One region of the Mesorhizobium sp. WSM4904 genome, then DNA from elsewhere that is predicted to be linked to it. Evidence: riboswitches for the same ligand, from Rfam matches in the RefSeq annotation. Region 1 holds a riboswitch; the other holds the start of a gene.
What was found. Region 1 has a riboswitch for S-adenosylmethionine ahead of QAZ47_RS31780 (O-succinylhomoserine sulfhydrylase). Riboswitches for the same ligand answer to the same signal wherever they lie in the genome.

Region 1 (7,248 bases):
CCTACGGCCTCAACCTCATCGACCACATCAAGCACAACGTGACTTTGGCCAACCTGGGCGGCGTCTCCAGCCGCGGCGCCATCGACGACATGCGCGAGATGAGCGTCGCCAACGACTACCGCAAGAAGACCAACATCCGCGCCTCCAGCGTCTATCAGCTGACCGGCAACCTTTCGGGCGGCAACCAGCAGAAGGTGGTGCTGTCGAAATGGCTGTTCGCCGACCCGGAAGTGCTGATCCTCGACGAACCGACGCGCGGCATCGACGTCGGTGCCAAGTACGAAATCTATACGATCATCGCACGTCTCGCCGCCGAGGGTAAGGCAATCATCGTCATCTCGTCGGAAATGCCGGAGCTGCTCGGCATCAGCGACCGTATCTATGTCATGAACGAAGGGCGTATCGTCGGCGAAATGGCGGCTAGCGACGCCAGCCAGGAAAAAATCATGCGCGCCATCGTTCGCGGAGAAGGAAAAGCATCATGAGCACAGACAGCGCTCCCTCGCCGCAGAGCGGCGTCGCCGAGGACGTCAAGCAGGGTCCGCGCATCGCCGTCTCGGCGCTGACGACGAATTTGCGCGAATACGGTCTGATCATCGCGCTGATCGTCATCATGCTGTTCTTCCAGTACACGACGTCGGGAACGCTGTTCAAACCGGTCAACCTCAGCAACCTGGTGCAGCAGAACTCGTTCATCATCGTGATGGCGCTCGGCATGCTGCTGGTGATCGTCGCCGGCTATATCGATCTCAGCGTCGGATCCGTCGCCGGCTTCATCGGCGCGCTCGCCGCGATGATGATGGTCATCTGGCCGCTCGGCATATTCAGCAATCCGCTGGTGGTCTCGATCGTCTGCCTGATCGTGGGCGCGCTTATCGGCGCGGCGCAAGGCTATTGGATCGCCTATCACAGGATCCCGAGCTTCATCGTGACGCTGGCGGGCATGCTGATCTTCCGCGGCATCTGCCAGGCGCTGCTCGGCGGCGGCTCCTCTGTCGGCCCGCTTCCGCCTGACTTCAAGGCGCTGAGCTCAGGCTTCATCCCGGACGTCATCGGCCCGCTGACGCTGATCCCACCGACGGTGAATGCTGCCGGCAAGACCATCGTCGGCAGCGGCCTTACGCTGCATATGACGACGGTTGTGCTGGGCGTGGTCGCGGTGCTCGCCTATGCCTATTTCGGGCTGAGGGCCCGCCGCAAGCGCGAGCGCCACGGCTACGAGGCCGAGCCCTTCCCGCTGTTCGTCATCAAGACGCTGGTGGGCAGCGCGCTGGCGCTCTTCCTGGTCTTCCAGTTCGCGAGCTACAAAGGCCTGCCGGTCGTGCTTATGGTGATGGGCGTGCTCATCTCGCTGTTCGTCTTCGTCACCAAGCGCATGACCATCGGCCGCCGCATCTATGCCATGGGCGGCAACGCCAAGGCGGCGCAGCTGTCGGGCATCAATACCGAAAGGCTGACGCTGCTCGTCTTCATCAACATGGGCGTGCTGTCGGCGCTCGGCGGCCTGATCATCGCGGCGCGCCTCGGCCAGGCCGTGCCGGCCGCGGGTCTCGGCAGCGAGCTCGACGTGATCGCGGCCGTCTTCATCGGCGGCGCCTCGGCGATGGGCGGCGTCGGACAGGTCATCGGCGCCGTGGTCGGCGGCTTCATCATGGGTGTGATGAACAACGGCATGTCGATCATGGGCGTCAATGTCGACTGGCAGCAGGTGGTCAAGGGCCTGGTGCTGCTCGGCGCCGTCATCTTCGACGTCTACAACAAGAACAAGGCCTGACAGGGCGAGGGCAATTCCGGAATGGCGGTTTTCCATCCGGAATTGCGCAAAAACAAATATTTGGAGCGGGCCAGCTACTAGGCTGAACCGCTCCGGCGAGGAAGCAGGAGGCATACGGGTCCAGATCGCGGAGCTGCCGGCAACCCGTCGGCGCCAAGAAGTCCCCCGAAGGACCGGGCTCGCGAGCGCAATCCGGACGAAGAGTTTCAACCGTGGCACGGATCGGTCCGGGCCGCGCTGGTCGGGGTTTTTGCTGTCGGCAGCCCGGCCAAGGCAAAAGAGAGAGGGTTCATCATGCTGATTTCCCAGATCCTCGACGACGCCGAGACGATCCGCGTCGTTGCCCGCAGCGGCGGCAAGACCCGGATCATCAACGGCGCGCGCAGCGTCTATTCGCTGGCGATGGAGGCGGCGCGCACCGGCACCGGTCTCGAAGCGCTGATCGAGCGCAAGGGCTATGGCGAGACGGTCGACCTCGACGCCGCCTACAAGAAGGGGCGGCTGGTGTCGCCAATCAACCATCCGGACCCCGCGCATCTGCACCTCACCGGCACCGGACTGACGCATCTCGGCTCCGCCGCGACGCGCGATTCCATGCACAAGAAGCTCAGCGACGGCGAAGAGCAACTCACCGATTCCATGAAGATGTTCCGCATGGGGCTGGAAGGCGGCAAGCCGGCCAAGGGCCAGATCGGCGTGCAGCCGGAGTGGTTCTACAAGGGCAACGGCACCATGGCGGTGGCGCCGGGCGCGGCGCTGATGTCGCCGGCCTTCGCGCAGGACGCCGGCGAGGAGCCGGAGATCGCCGGCATTTATGTCATCGGCGATGACGGCGCGCCGTTCCGGGTCGGCTTCACGCTGTCGAACGAATTCTCCGACCATGTGACCGAGCGGGTGAACTACCTTTTCCTCGCCCACTCCAAGCTGCGCAACGCCTCGTTCGGACCGGAAATCCTGATCGGCGACCTGCCCGCCGACATCAGAGGCTCATCGCGCATCTGGCGCGACGGCAAGGTGCTTTGGGAAAAGCCGTTCCTGTCGGGCGAAGCGAACATGTCGCACACCATCGCCAATCTCGAGCATCATCACTTCAAATATTCAGCCTTCCGCCAGCCAGGCGACGTGCATGTGCACATGTTCGGCACCGCGACGCTCTCCTTCGCCGACGGCATCAGGACCGAGGCCGGCGACGTGTTCGAGATCGAGGCCAAGGATTTCGGCCTGCCGCTGCGCAACCCGCTGGAGATCGAAAAGCCGGTGAAGGTGGCGGTGAAGGCGCTGTGATCTCGCGAACAACTTGGAACCGGATCAATGGGCCATATTCCGCCAAGCGCCAGAAATCTGGGCATCGCTCTGTTGATCGCTTGCTGGTCATCCGCGGCCTATGGCGCCGCACAATGCAGCAAGACCTCCTATAGCGAGGCGCGCGCCCTGATGACCAACCGACTGCTGGGCACCGGATATTCACGAAATCAAACCAGCTTCCTGATGCGAAATGCCGATCTACGGATTTCACAACTTCGTGGCGCCACATTGAACGACAGAGCCAAGCCTTGCCGCATTGACTCCGCTCGTGCCTATGTTCTTGGGTGCGTGAACGATCAGCTATTCCCGTTGAAGGGATCAAAGGCATCGCTTGATGCCACGCGACAGGCTTCATTCTGGGGTAAAACGCATCTAGCTGGACGCGAGCTGCTTTTTGTCGGCAGCTTCAACGCGTGCCTCGGCGCCGCGAAACAGGCGCTGTTTCGCGGCTGACCGAAGGCAGCTCCGGCTTCAATAGATATCGAAGTCGAAATATTTCGCCTGGATCTTCTTGTAGGTGCCGTCGGCGACGATGGCGTCAATGGCGGCGTTCAGCCTGTCGCGTAGCGCGGTGTCCTCCAGGCGCACGGCGATACCGGCCTCGGTCTCAGTGCCCTTGACGTCGCCGACCAGCTTGCAGCAGCCGTCGCTCGCCTTCTTCATCCAGTCGACCAGCACGAACTTGTCCGAGATGACGGCGTCGAGCCGGCCGTTGAGGAGATCGGTGACCGCCTCTTCCTGGGTCGGATAGAGCTTCGCCTCGGCGCCGGCCTTGCCGTAGACGTCCTGGGCGTAGTTGGCCTGGGTGGTCGAGGCCTGGGCGCCGACCGTCTTGCCGGCGAGAGCGGCAGGCTCGGTCGAGGCGATGTCGCTATCTTTCAAGGCGACCAGCGAAAGCGGCGTGGTGTAGTATTTGTGGGTGAAGGCGACCTGCTTCTTGCGTTCCTCGGTGATGCTCATCGAGGCGATGATGGCGTCGAATTTCTTGGCCTGCAGCGCCGGAATGATGCCGTCCCAGTCCTGGGTGACGATCTCGCATTCGACCTTCATCTGCGCGCAGAGCGCATTGGCGATGTCGATGTCGAAGCCCTCGACCTTGCCGTCCGGCGTGATGGTGTTGAAGGGCGGATAGGCGCCCTCGGTGCCGATCTTGATCTTTTCCGCTGCGCCTGCCGAACCGGCGCCGAGCGCCAGCATGGCTGCGGCCGCTGCCGATATGATCCATCTGGATATCCGCATTTTCGTCTCCCTCGATCAGGTTCTATGCCAGTTACGCGCAGCCAAGCATGGTGCGGTTGGCCAGGCAAGCACAGTCTGGCTGCCGCGGAGCTCAGCGCGCGGCGCGGAAATGCTTGGAGAGCTTGAGCCCTTGCGCCTGATAGTTGGAGCCGAGATCGGTGCCGTAAAGCGCCCGTGGGCGCTTGAGCATATGCTCGTAGACCAGGCGACCGACGATCTGGCCGTGGTCGAGGATGAACGGCACCTCGTGGCTGCGCACTTCGAGCACGGCGCGGCTGCCGCTGCCGCCGGCGGCGGAATGGCCGAAGCCCGGGTCGAAGAAGCCGGCATAGTGGACGCGAAACTCGCCGACTAGCGGATCGAAGGGCGTCATCTCGGCGGCATAGAGCGGCGGCACGTGCACGGCTTCGCGAGAGACCAGGATGTAGAACTCGTCCGGGTCGAGGACCAGCTCGCCGGCGCCGCTCTTGTAGAGCGGCTCCCAGAAGTCGACGACGTCCTGCGCGGCGCGCTTGTCGACGTCGACGAGGCCGGTGTGGTGCTTGCCGCGATAGCCGACAAGGCCGTCCTTGTCGCCGTCGAGATCGATGGAGAGCGCGATGCCGCCGCCGGAGATGTTGGGCGGCTCGGTGGCGACCAACATCTCAGCGCGGTGGAGGTCGCGCAGTTCGCTCTCCGAGAGCACCGCGTTGCCGATGCGGAAGCGGATCTGCGACAGCCGCGAGCCGGCGCGCACGACGATCGGGAAGGTGCGCGGGCTGACCTCGAGGTAGAGCGGGCCATGGTAGCCGGCCGCGATCTTGTCGAACTCGTGGCCGCGGTCGGTCATGACACGCGTGAAGATGTCCAGCCGCCCGGTCGAGCTCTTCGGGTTGGCGGAAGCCGACACTTCCGCCGGCAGCGCCAGGCTCTCGAGCAGCGGCACGATGTAGACGCAGCCCGTCTCCAGCACCGCACCTTCGGCAAGGCTGATCTCGTGCAGCTTCAGCCGGTCGAGCTTGTCGGCCACCAGATGATCGGGACCGGGCAGGAAGGAGGCGCGCACACGAAAGGCGGTGTCGCCGAGCCTGAGATCGAGGCTGGCCGGCTGGATCTGGTCGCTGTCGAGCGCGCGCGGCGACTTCAGCGCATTCGCCTCAAACAGCGCCGCGATGTCCTGATCCGGAAGAATGCCTGTCTGCCGCAAGGTCTGGCTCCGATCGAAGGCCGGGCAAGCGCGTGGTTCTTTTGCAGGCTCCTGCCGAAAACCGTAAACGGGCTTGCGCTACCTGCCTGGTACAAACCTCTTAATCAAGCCGGCAATTGACGCAAGCGTGGCGCGGGTCTAAAGGGTCGTTATCCCGTGGTGATTTGGCCGGTCGGCTTGCAGCCACGTTAAACAAGTCGCTAAAGGACCGCTGGCCGCGAGGCCATATGGACCGGTTGCGACATCGCGGCCGGTTTTTTTGTGTTTGGACTGTTCTTTGCGAGTGGAATTAGGGCGATGACCAAGACGCGTAACTGGAAGCCTCAGACGGCACTCGTGCATGGCGGCACACTGCGTTCCGGCTTCGGCGAGACCGCCGAGGCGATGTACCTCACCCAGGGCTATGTCTACGAAACGGCGCAAGCCGCGGAAGCCCGCTTCAAAGGCGAGGAGCCGGGCTTCATCTATTCGCGCTACGCCAACCCGACCGTCGACATGTTCGAGAAGCGCATGTGCGCGCTGGAAGGCGCGGAGGATGCCCGCGCCACTGCTTCCGGCATGGCAGCCGTGTCCGCCGCCCTGCTCTGCAGCGTGAAGGCGGGCGACCACATCGTTGCGGCGCGGGCGCTGTTCGGCTCCTGCCGCTGGGTGGTCGAGACGCTGGCGCCGCGCTACGGCATCGAGGCGACGCTGGTCGACGGCACCGACATCGCCAACTGGGAAAAAGCGGTCAGGCCGAACACCAAGCTGTTCTTCCTGGAAAGCCCGACCAACCCGACGCTGGAAGTGGTCGACATCGCCGCCGTCGCCGCTTTAGCCAATTCGATCGGCGCGAGGCTGATCGTCGACAACGTATTCGCCACGCCGCTGCAGCAGAAGCCATTGCAGCTCGGCGCCCATGTCGTGGTCTATTCGGCGACCAAGCATATCGACGGACAGGGCCGCTGCCTCGGCGGCGTCATCCTGTCGGACAAGAAATGGATCGATGAGAACCTGCACGACTATTTCCGGCACACTGGCCCGAGCCTGTCGCCCTTCAACGCCTGGACGCTGCTGAAAGGTCTGGAGACTCTGCCGCTGCGCGTGCGCCAGCAGACGGAAAGCGCCGGCAGGATCGCGGACTTCCTGGCCGGCCGGCCGGAGATCGCCCGCGTCATCTATCCGGGGCGGGCCGACCATCCGCAGGCGGACGTCGTCAGGAAGCAGATGTCTGGCGGCTCGACGCTGATCTGTATCGACGTCAAGGGCGGCAAGCAGGCGGCCTTCGCCCTCCAGAACGCGCTCGACATCGTGCTGATCTCCAACAATCTCGGTGACGCCAAGAGCCTGATCACCCATCCGGCCACGACGACGCACAAGAACCTGAGCGACGAGGCGCGCGCCGAACTCGGCATCGGGCCCGGCACGCTCAGGCTCTCCGTCGGTCTGGAGGATACAGACGATCTGCTCAACGACGTCGAACAGGCGCTGAGGGCAGCGCGGTAACGGTGGCCGCAAAGAGATTGCTTGAGCCGCAGCCGGCTCAGGCAATCTCTTCGAGTTCGGTCATCTCCCCGGTGCGGATCGTCATGGCGTTGCCGCGCCATTCGACGACGCCGCCCAGCCAGCCGCGCGACCAGACGATGGGAAGCATGGCGTCGCGCACGATCATCGCGGTGACGCTGCGCGGCGACAGGTACCAGCCCTTGGACCATGCAAGCAGGCACTCCGGCACATAGGCGACCGCCAGCACGCAAAGCGCCGT
Region 2 (7,248 bases), 2.0 Mb from region 1:
CGGCAGCCTGCCCTTCAGTATATCGGCGATAATCTGCCGGGCGATCATATAGGGCGGAACGTCGGGATAGCGGTCGGCTATGTAAGGGTGTTTGCCGATCAGGTTGGCATAGGCCTCGACATAGCCGTCGCGACGACCGGAGATCGAATTCTCCGAATTGTACTTCTTCCAGTCGATATCCTCCGACAGCAAGGCACCGCTGCGGCGGGCAAAACGCAGCAGCAATTCGCGGTCCTGCATGCGCGTGATGTCGCTGTCATAGCCGCCGATCGCAAGCAGCGACTCGTGCCGGGCGGTGATCGCCGAGCCGGCAATGAAGATCGTCTGCGAGACCAGGGCGCGCTGCAGCGTGCTCTTGTCGAGCAAGGCCTCGCGGTTGATACACTTGGTGCTGCGCTGGCCTTTCACCGAGACGTAGGAACTGATCAGCACTTCGAGCGACGGGTTCTTGTCGAACCGCGCGAGCGTCCGCTCCAACCGGTCCGGCAGATAGACATCGTCCGAATCAAGGAAGGTCACGATCGGCGCCCGCGCGCGCTCGATGCCCGCGTTGCGCGCGGCATTGGCGCCTCGCCATTTCGCTCCGACATAGATTAGCCTGGGATCGCGAATCTCGGCCAGGGCCAGGGCCGTTCCATCGGTCGAACCGTCGTCGACCACGATGTGCTCGAAGCGGGTAAGTGTCTGGGCAAGAACGCTTTCTACCGCACGAACGACCTGATGGCGCCGATTGTGCGTCGGCGTGATCACGCTAATCAACGGAGCGACTTCGCTCGACATCCGGCTGCCGCTGCCACCGGTCGCGCCCGGCGTTTGATCTAAGGGTCTGATGGCTACCTTCCATTCCCCCCCGGAATCGCAGCCAAGCTACTAAAAAGCGGTCTCCGTGTCACCCAAGCGCAGCGGGAAAGGAGACGGATTCCGGTCGGTTTCCGCGCCATTGCGGTTTGAAGGCAACACCGGCGTCTGTCCGCGGTGAAGTCGAGGTGGTCGAGAACAGCTGGCCGGGCCACCTGATCGTCATCGAATTCCCGGACAGGCAGCATGTGCGCGACTGGTACCGGTCGCCGGCATATCAACAGATCCTCGCGTTGCGCACCGGCAATTCCGAATCCGACGTTATCTTCGTCGACGGCGTCGAGCATCCGCACAAGGCTACCGATGTGCTGGGCTGAATGAGGCGGCGAGAATGCGAACGATTAGCGGCGAGTCCGAGCGATCGTGGCTACAATTGCAGATAGGCTAACTGTGGTCGACATAGTCGGGCAAGGTTTCGATCTCATCGCGTACGAGGCCCGTCGCCAGGCCGAAATGACCGAAAAACGCCAGAGTGTAGAAGGCCAGCCCGACAATCAGCGACAACGGGATTTGCCAGAGCGACATGCCTGTCTGCGGCGCATGGCGTATCACCCGTCGTACCACGCGCCACGAATTGGTCACCCATCGGCTGAACGACTTGGCGATGCGTCGAGAGCGACTGGGGGACTTGATCTCGACGAACTTCCTGTCGGCATCCCTGCCGGTCACCAGTGCGCGCCACAAGAAGAAACGCCAACCCCGCGGGGGATAGTGATAGACGCGTGCGCCGGCATGGACGATTTCGTGACCCTCGCGGCGAAGCTGATGCATAAGCAGCGTGCAGGAAACCTTGAATCCATTGTTCTGCGGGAAGGGATGGCTGGCGATCCAGTCGCGCCGGAAGGCGACGTTGTTGGCGTTGATCGCCCGTTTCGCGGCGAATTTCTCGTCTCCCCGAGCCATAGGGAAGAACCAGATCAGCGCAAAGGTTCGCGAGAAGAAATCGTCGTAGAAAAGGTAGGTATAGCCGTTGACGCAAACGGTCCCGGGTTTCTGAAACGGGCCGAGCAGGATCGACAGCCAGCCCGGTTCCGGAACCGTGTCTGAGTCCATGAAGATCACAATGTCCGTGTCGGTTGCCAGGACTCCGTTGTTCTTGAGTTCGTAATAGCGGCCGCCGGGACAGGCGGCGAAGCGAAGCTCGGCCACCTCTTTCAGCCGTGGTGCTTCCCTATTGATGTGGTCCTGCAGCGACGGGGCGTCCGCGTCGTGCCCGGCGTGCGAGATGACGACTTTCGGGCTTGCGAGACCGGCCGCCGAAACCGAGGCGATTTCATCCGCCAGGATGGTCAGCCCAACGCCGATCTCGTCCCAGTCGATCGACTTGGCATTTTCCATTTCCACGACGACTGAATAAGTCGGGAGATCGCCGACCATCGCTGTTCACCCACCATGTTGCCTGATTGAGGTCAGTATAGCCGTCTCAATTCGCTGTCAAATGACAGAAACAACAATGCAAATATTTGGTGCTCCACCGACATTCGCGGCTGTGCTGCGAGCGAGGAGAACAGATTCGAGCGCTACTACCGCCGCAGCAAGAACACCGCTTGCTGGCCGAAGAAGTTCCAGAACCACCACGGCATCGACAGGCCGATCTTCTGGCCGTTGGCGTCGAGCGCGGTCGCCTTCTCGACCGTCGCGCCGAGCTCTTCGCACAGATTGACGAAGTCGCGGATGGTGCAGAAGTGGATGTTCGGCGTGTCGTACCAGGAATAGGGCAGGTCCTTGGTGACCGGCATCCTGCCCTTGATCAGCAGCGAGAAGCGCACCCGCCAATGGCCGAAATTGGGGAAGGAGACGATGGCGCGGTTGCCGATCCGAAGCAGCTCGTCGAGCACCAGCTTCGGGTTGCGGGTCGCCTGCAGGGTCTGCGACAGCACGACGAAGTCGAAACCCTTGTCGGGATAGAATTCGAGGTCCTTGTCGGCATCGCCCTGGACGACGGAGAGGCCGCGCGCCACGCATTCGTTGACGCCGCGCTGCGACAATTCCAGGCCGCGGCCGTCGACCTGCTTGGTCTCCTGCAGCAGTTCCAAAAGCACGCCATCGCCCGAGCCGACATCGAGCACGCGCGAATGCGACGGGATGAGATCGGTGACGACCTCGAGGTCGACACGCTGGGCGCGGTTGACGCTCATCAGGCAACCTCCGGCCTTATGGCATTTGCAGCCGATGGCGTCGCAGGAATGCGGCTAGAACAAACGAATCGCGACCCGCTCATAGGCTGAGCCCCCTGGCGCGGGCGGCGGAGGCAATGAAGCCGTTGATGGCCGCGAACAGTTCCGGCTCGTCGAGCAGGAAGGCGTCATGGCCGCGATCGGTCTCGATCTCGACGAAGGAGACGGAGGCGCCGGCGGCATTGAGCGCATGCACGATCGAGCGGCTTTCCTCCGTCGGGAACAGCCAGTCGCTTGTGAAGGACACCAGGCAGAAACGCGTCCTGGTTCCGGCGAAGGCATCGGCCAGCCGTCCGCCATGGTCGGCGGCGAGGTCGAAATAGTCCATCGCGCGGGTCAGATAGAGGTAGGAGTTGGCGTCGAAGCGATCGACGAAAGTCATGCCTTGATGGCGCAGGTAGCTTTCGATCTGGAAATCGGCATCGAAGCCGAAGGTGAGCGCCTCGCGGTCCTGCAGGTTGCGGCCGAACTTGCGGTGAAGGGCCGCCTCCGACAGATAGGTGATATGGGCGGCCATGCGGGCCACCGCGAGCCCCTTTTCCGGACGCCGGCCGAAATCGAGATATTTGCCGCCATGCCAGTCCGGATCGGCCATGACGGCCTGCCGTCCGACCTCGTGGAAGGCGATGTTCTGCGAGGAATGGCGGGCGCCGGTGGCGATCGGCAGCGCGCAGAAGACGCGTTCCGAATGGCTGGCGGCCCATTCCAGCACCTGCATGCCCCCCATCGAGCCGCCGATCACGCAAAACAGCTTCTCGATGCCGAAATGGTCGACCAGCATCAGTTGCGCGCGCACCATGTCGCGGATGGTGATGATCGGCAGGTCGAGGCCATAGGGCCGGCCTGTCGCCGGATTGGTCGAGGCCGGGCCGGTGGAGCCGAGACAGCCGCCGACGACGTTGGCGCAGATGACGAAGAAGCGGCTGGTGTCGATGATCTTGCCGGGGCCGATCAGCACCTCCCACCAGCCCGGCTTGCCGGTCACCGGATTGGTGTTGGCGACATGCTGGTCGCCGGTCAGCGCATGGCAGACGAGGATGGCGTTGGAGCGGGCGTCGTTGAGGGTGCCGTAGGTCTGGTAGGCGACCTGGAATGGCGACAGGATCGTGCCGGCATCGAGCTTCAGCGGCTTGTCGGGACCGAACCGCAGCACCGGGCTCGACGGATGGTCGGCCTCGTTGTTGGTCCTTGCAACGCGCTGAGCGGACATTTGCATTCCCCATCCAGTCCGGCCGGCGGCGGACAACAAAAAACCGGCCTGCCTTCGCAAAGCCGGTTACAGGTTGCAAACGGCCCTTTAGCGAATTGTTTAACGTGGCTGCAAGCCGACCGGCCAAATCACCACGGGAAGTCCGGCTGCTCTTCTAGGACCAGCGCCGCGCTTCGTCAACGGGCAGCTACCTGGGATCGGCATGGTGGCGCAAGCACCGGCACTCGACATTCGGGGCCACGGCCTGTATTTCCGCTGCGGCCTCGAAGGCCTTCTCGACGGATTTGTGACATGAAGCAGGATCAGGCACGTCCAACACCTCGCGCGGGCATCATGGACATCGATGCGTACGTGCCGGGCAAGAGCACCGCGCCGGCCGGCGTGACGAAGGTCTATAAGCTGTCGTCCAACGAGAATCCGCTCGGGCCCTCGCCGAAAGCGATCGAGGCCGCGCGGGACGTGGCTGCCAGGCTCGACGTCTATCCGGACGGCAGCGCCCGCCGGCTGCGCGAGGCGATCGCTGAAGTGCACGGCCTCAACCCGGCAAACATCGTTTGCTCCAACGGCTCCGACGAGATCCTGGGGCTCTTGGCACAGACCTATCTTGCGCCGGGAGACGAGGCCGTGTTCACCGAACATGCCTTCATGGTCTACAAGATCTACATCCAGGCGGCCGGCGCGAAGCCGGTGGCAGTCAAGGAAACCGACGAGCGCGCCGACATCGACGCGATCCTCGCCGCCGTCACGCCGGCGACGCGGATCGTCTTCCTTGCCAATCCCAACAATCCGACCGGCACCTACGTGCCTTTCCAGGAAGTGCGCCGGCTGCATGCCGGACTGCCGAAGAACGTGCTTCTGGTGCTCGACGCCGCCTATGCCGAATATGTACGCCGTAACGACTACGAGGCCGGCATCGAGCTGGCGGGCAGTTCCGAGAACGTCGTCATGACGCGCACCTTCTCCAAGCTCGGCCTCGGCGGGGCGCGCGTCGGCTGGATGTACGGGCCGGCGCATATCGTCGATGCCATCAATCGGGTGCGCGGTCCCTTCAACGTCAACGCAACCGCGATCGAGGCGGGCATCGCGGCCATCCGCGACCGCGCCCATGTCGAGCGCAGCGTGGCGCACAACGAGAAATGGCTGGCCTGGGTCAGCGAGCAGGTGACCCTGCTCGGGCTGCGCGTCACGCCCAGCGTCGGCAATTTCGTGCTGATCCATTTTCCCGATGACAAGCGGCATTCGGCGGCGGCGGCGGACGACTATCTGAGCGCACGCGGCTACATCCTGCGTCGCGTCACCGGTTACGGCTTCCCCAATGCGCTGCGTATGAGCATCGGCACCGAAGAGGCCAATCGCGGCGTCGTCGAAGCGCTGACGAATTTCCTGAAAAGCTAGAACACCATGACCTCACCGATGTTCGAGAAAATAGCGCTGGTCGGCATCGGCCTGATCGGCTCGTCGCTCGCCCGCGTCATCCGCCGCGAAGGCCTGGCGCGCCATATCGCCATCGCGACGCGCAGCACATCGACGCTGAGGCGGGCCGAGGAACTCGGTCTCGGCGATTCCTACACGACCGAGGCCAAGGAAGCGGCGCGCGACGCGGATCTCGTTATCGTCTCGGTTCCGGTCGGGTCGTCCGGCGAGGTCGCCGCCGAGATCGCGCCGGCGCTGAAGAAGGGGGCGATCCTGACCGACGTCGGCTCGACCAAGGCTTCGGTGATCGCGCAGATTGAGCCGCATGTGCCGGAGGGCGTGCATTTCATCCCGGGCCATCCGCTGGCGGGCACGGAAAAGTCGGGTCCGGACGCCGGCTTCGCCGATCTCTTCGACAACCGCTGGTGCATCTTCACGCCGCTGCCGGGAACCGATGCCAAGGCTCTGGAGAAGCTCTCCGAATTCTGGCGGCGCTGCGGCTCGAACATCGACACGATGGACCCGCAGCATCACGACATGACCCTTGCGATCGTCTCGCACCTGCCGCACATCATCGCCTACAACATCGTCGGCACCGCCGACGACCTGGAATCGGTGACCAAGACGGAAGTCATCAAATACTCCGCTTCCGGCTTTCGCGACTTCACTCGACTGGCTGCCTCCGACCCGACCATGTGGCGCGATGTGTGCCTGCACAACAAGGACGCGATCCTTGAGATGCTGGCGCGCTTCTCGGAGGATCTTGCCTCGCTGCAGCGGGCGATCCGATGGGGCGACGGCGAGAAGCTGTTCGACCTCTTCACCCGCACACGCGCCATCCGCCGCTCGATCATCGAGGCCGGCCAGGACATCGACGTGCCGGATTTCGGACGTCAGGCGGTCGAACACCCGGTCAAATCGTAGGCGGGTTCCTTAATTTCCCGGCACCGGATTTTGATGCGTCGGCTACGTCTGCATTGGCAGCCTTGGAGATTGGCTGAAGCCTTTCCAACCTCGTCATTCTATGGCGGAGCAAGGAGCGAAGCGACGCAGCGCAGACCATAGAATCCATTCCGTGACTTGGAAGTGCCGCCACGGTGCAGAATTCTACTCCGTTGCACTCCCTGGCGAAGGTAACGGCATGGATTCCAAGGTCTTCGCGACGGAGCTTCGCTCCTGCTCCGCCCTGGAATGACGATCGCGATGGGCGTTTAGGCCAACCTCCAACGCATACCGCCTGCCAACGCAAACGGAGCTGATCGGTCAAATCCCTGTGCAGTGCCACTAGCCCTGGGCCGACGGCGGCCAGTGGGCTGCCATCATCGCCATTGTCTCGGCCTTGTTCGGCGCGCCGAGCCGGCCGCCGAAGCGCAGGCATTTGAGCGCGGCGGCGGCACTGGCAAAGCGCAGCGCCTGCTCGGGCGGCATGGCTTCGGCAAGACCGACGGCAAAGGCGCCGTGGAAGACGTCGCCGGCGGCCAGCGTGTCCACCGCCTTGACCTTCGGCGCCTCGACATGGCGGATGCGGCCGGCTTCTTGGTCGTGCCACCAGGTTCCGGCGGCGCCTCCTGTCACCGCGACAAAGGCGTC

Region 2: it holds a riboswitch for S-adenosylmethionine, as region 1 does, so the genes downstream of both, QAZ47_RS09245 (homoserine O-acetyltransferase) here and QAZ47_RS31780 (O-succinylhomoserine sulfhydrylase) in region 1, are expected to answer to the same signal.

What each region holds. Positions count from the first base shown of each region.
Region 1 is NZ_CP121354.1:6,578,964-6,586,211, forward strand. It holds gene mmsA (multiple monosaccharide ABC transporter ATP-binding protein) at 1-485, shown strand, start outside; gene mmsB (multiple monosaccharide ABC transporter permease) at 482-1,774, shown strand; gene araD1 (AraD1 family protein) at 2,069-3,058, shown strand; gene QAZ47_RS31765 (hypothetical protein) at 3,086-3,532, shown strand; gene QAZ47_RS31770 (ABC transporter substrate-binding protein) at 3,551-4,276, opposite strand; gene QAZ47_RS31775 (2'-deoxycytidine 5'-triphosphate deaminase) at 4,410-5,504, opposite strand; SAM riboswitch at 5,651-5,728, shown strand; gene QAZ47_RS31780 (O-succinylhomoserine sulfhydrylase) at 5,802-6,989, shown strand; gene QAZ47_RS31785 (ceramide glucosyltransferase) at 7,027-7,248, opposite strand, start outside.
Region 2 is NZ_CP121354.1:1,948,541-1,955,788, forward strand. It holds gene QAZ47_RS09225 (glycosyltransferase family A protein) at 1-780, opposite strand, end outside; partial or broken gene QAZ47_RS09230 (DUF1330 domain-containing protein) at 975-1,175, shown strand; gene QAZ47_RS09235 (glycosyltransferase) at 1,243-2,235, opposite strand; gene metW (methionine biosynthesis protein MetW) at 2,382-2,996, opposite strand; gene QAZ47_RS09245 (homoserine O-acetyltransferase) at 3,076-4,245, opposite strand; SAM riboswitch at 4,313-4,390, opposite strand; gene hisC (histidinol-phosphate transaminase) at 4,579-5,640, shown strand; gene QAZ47_RS09255 (prephenate/arogenate dehydrogenase family protein) at 5,647-6,582, shown strand; gene QAZ47_RS09260 (sugar kinase) at 6,943-7,248, opposite strand, start outside.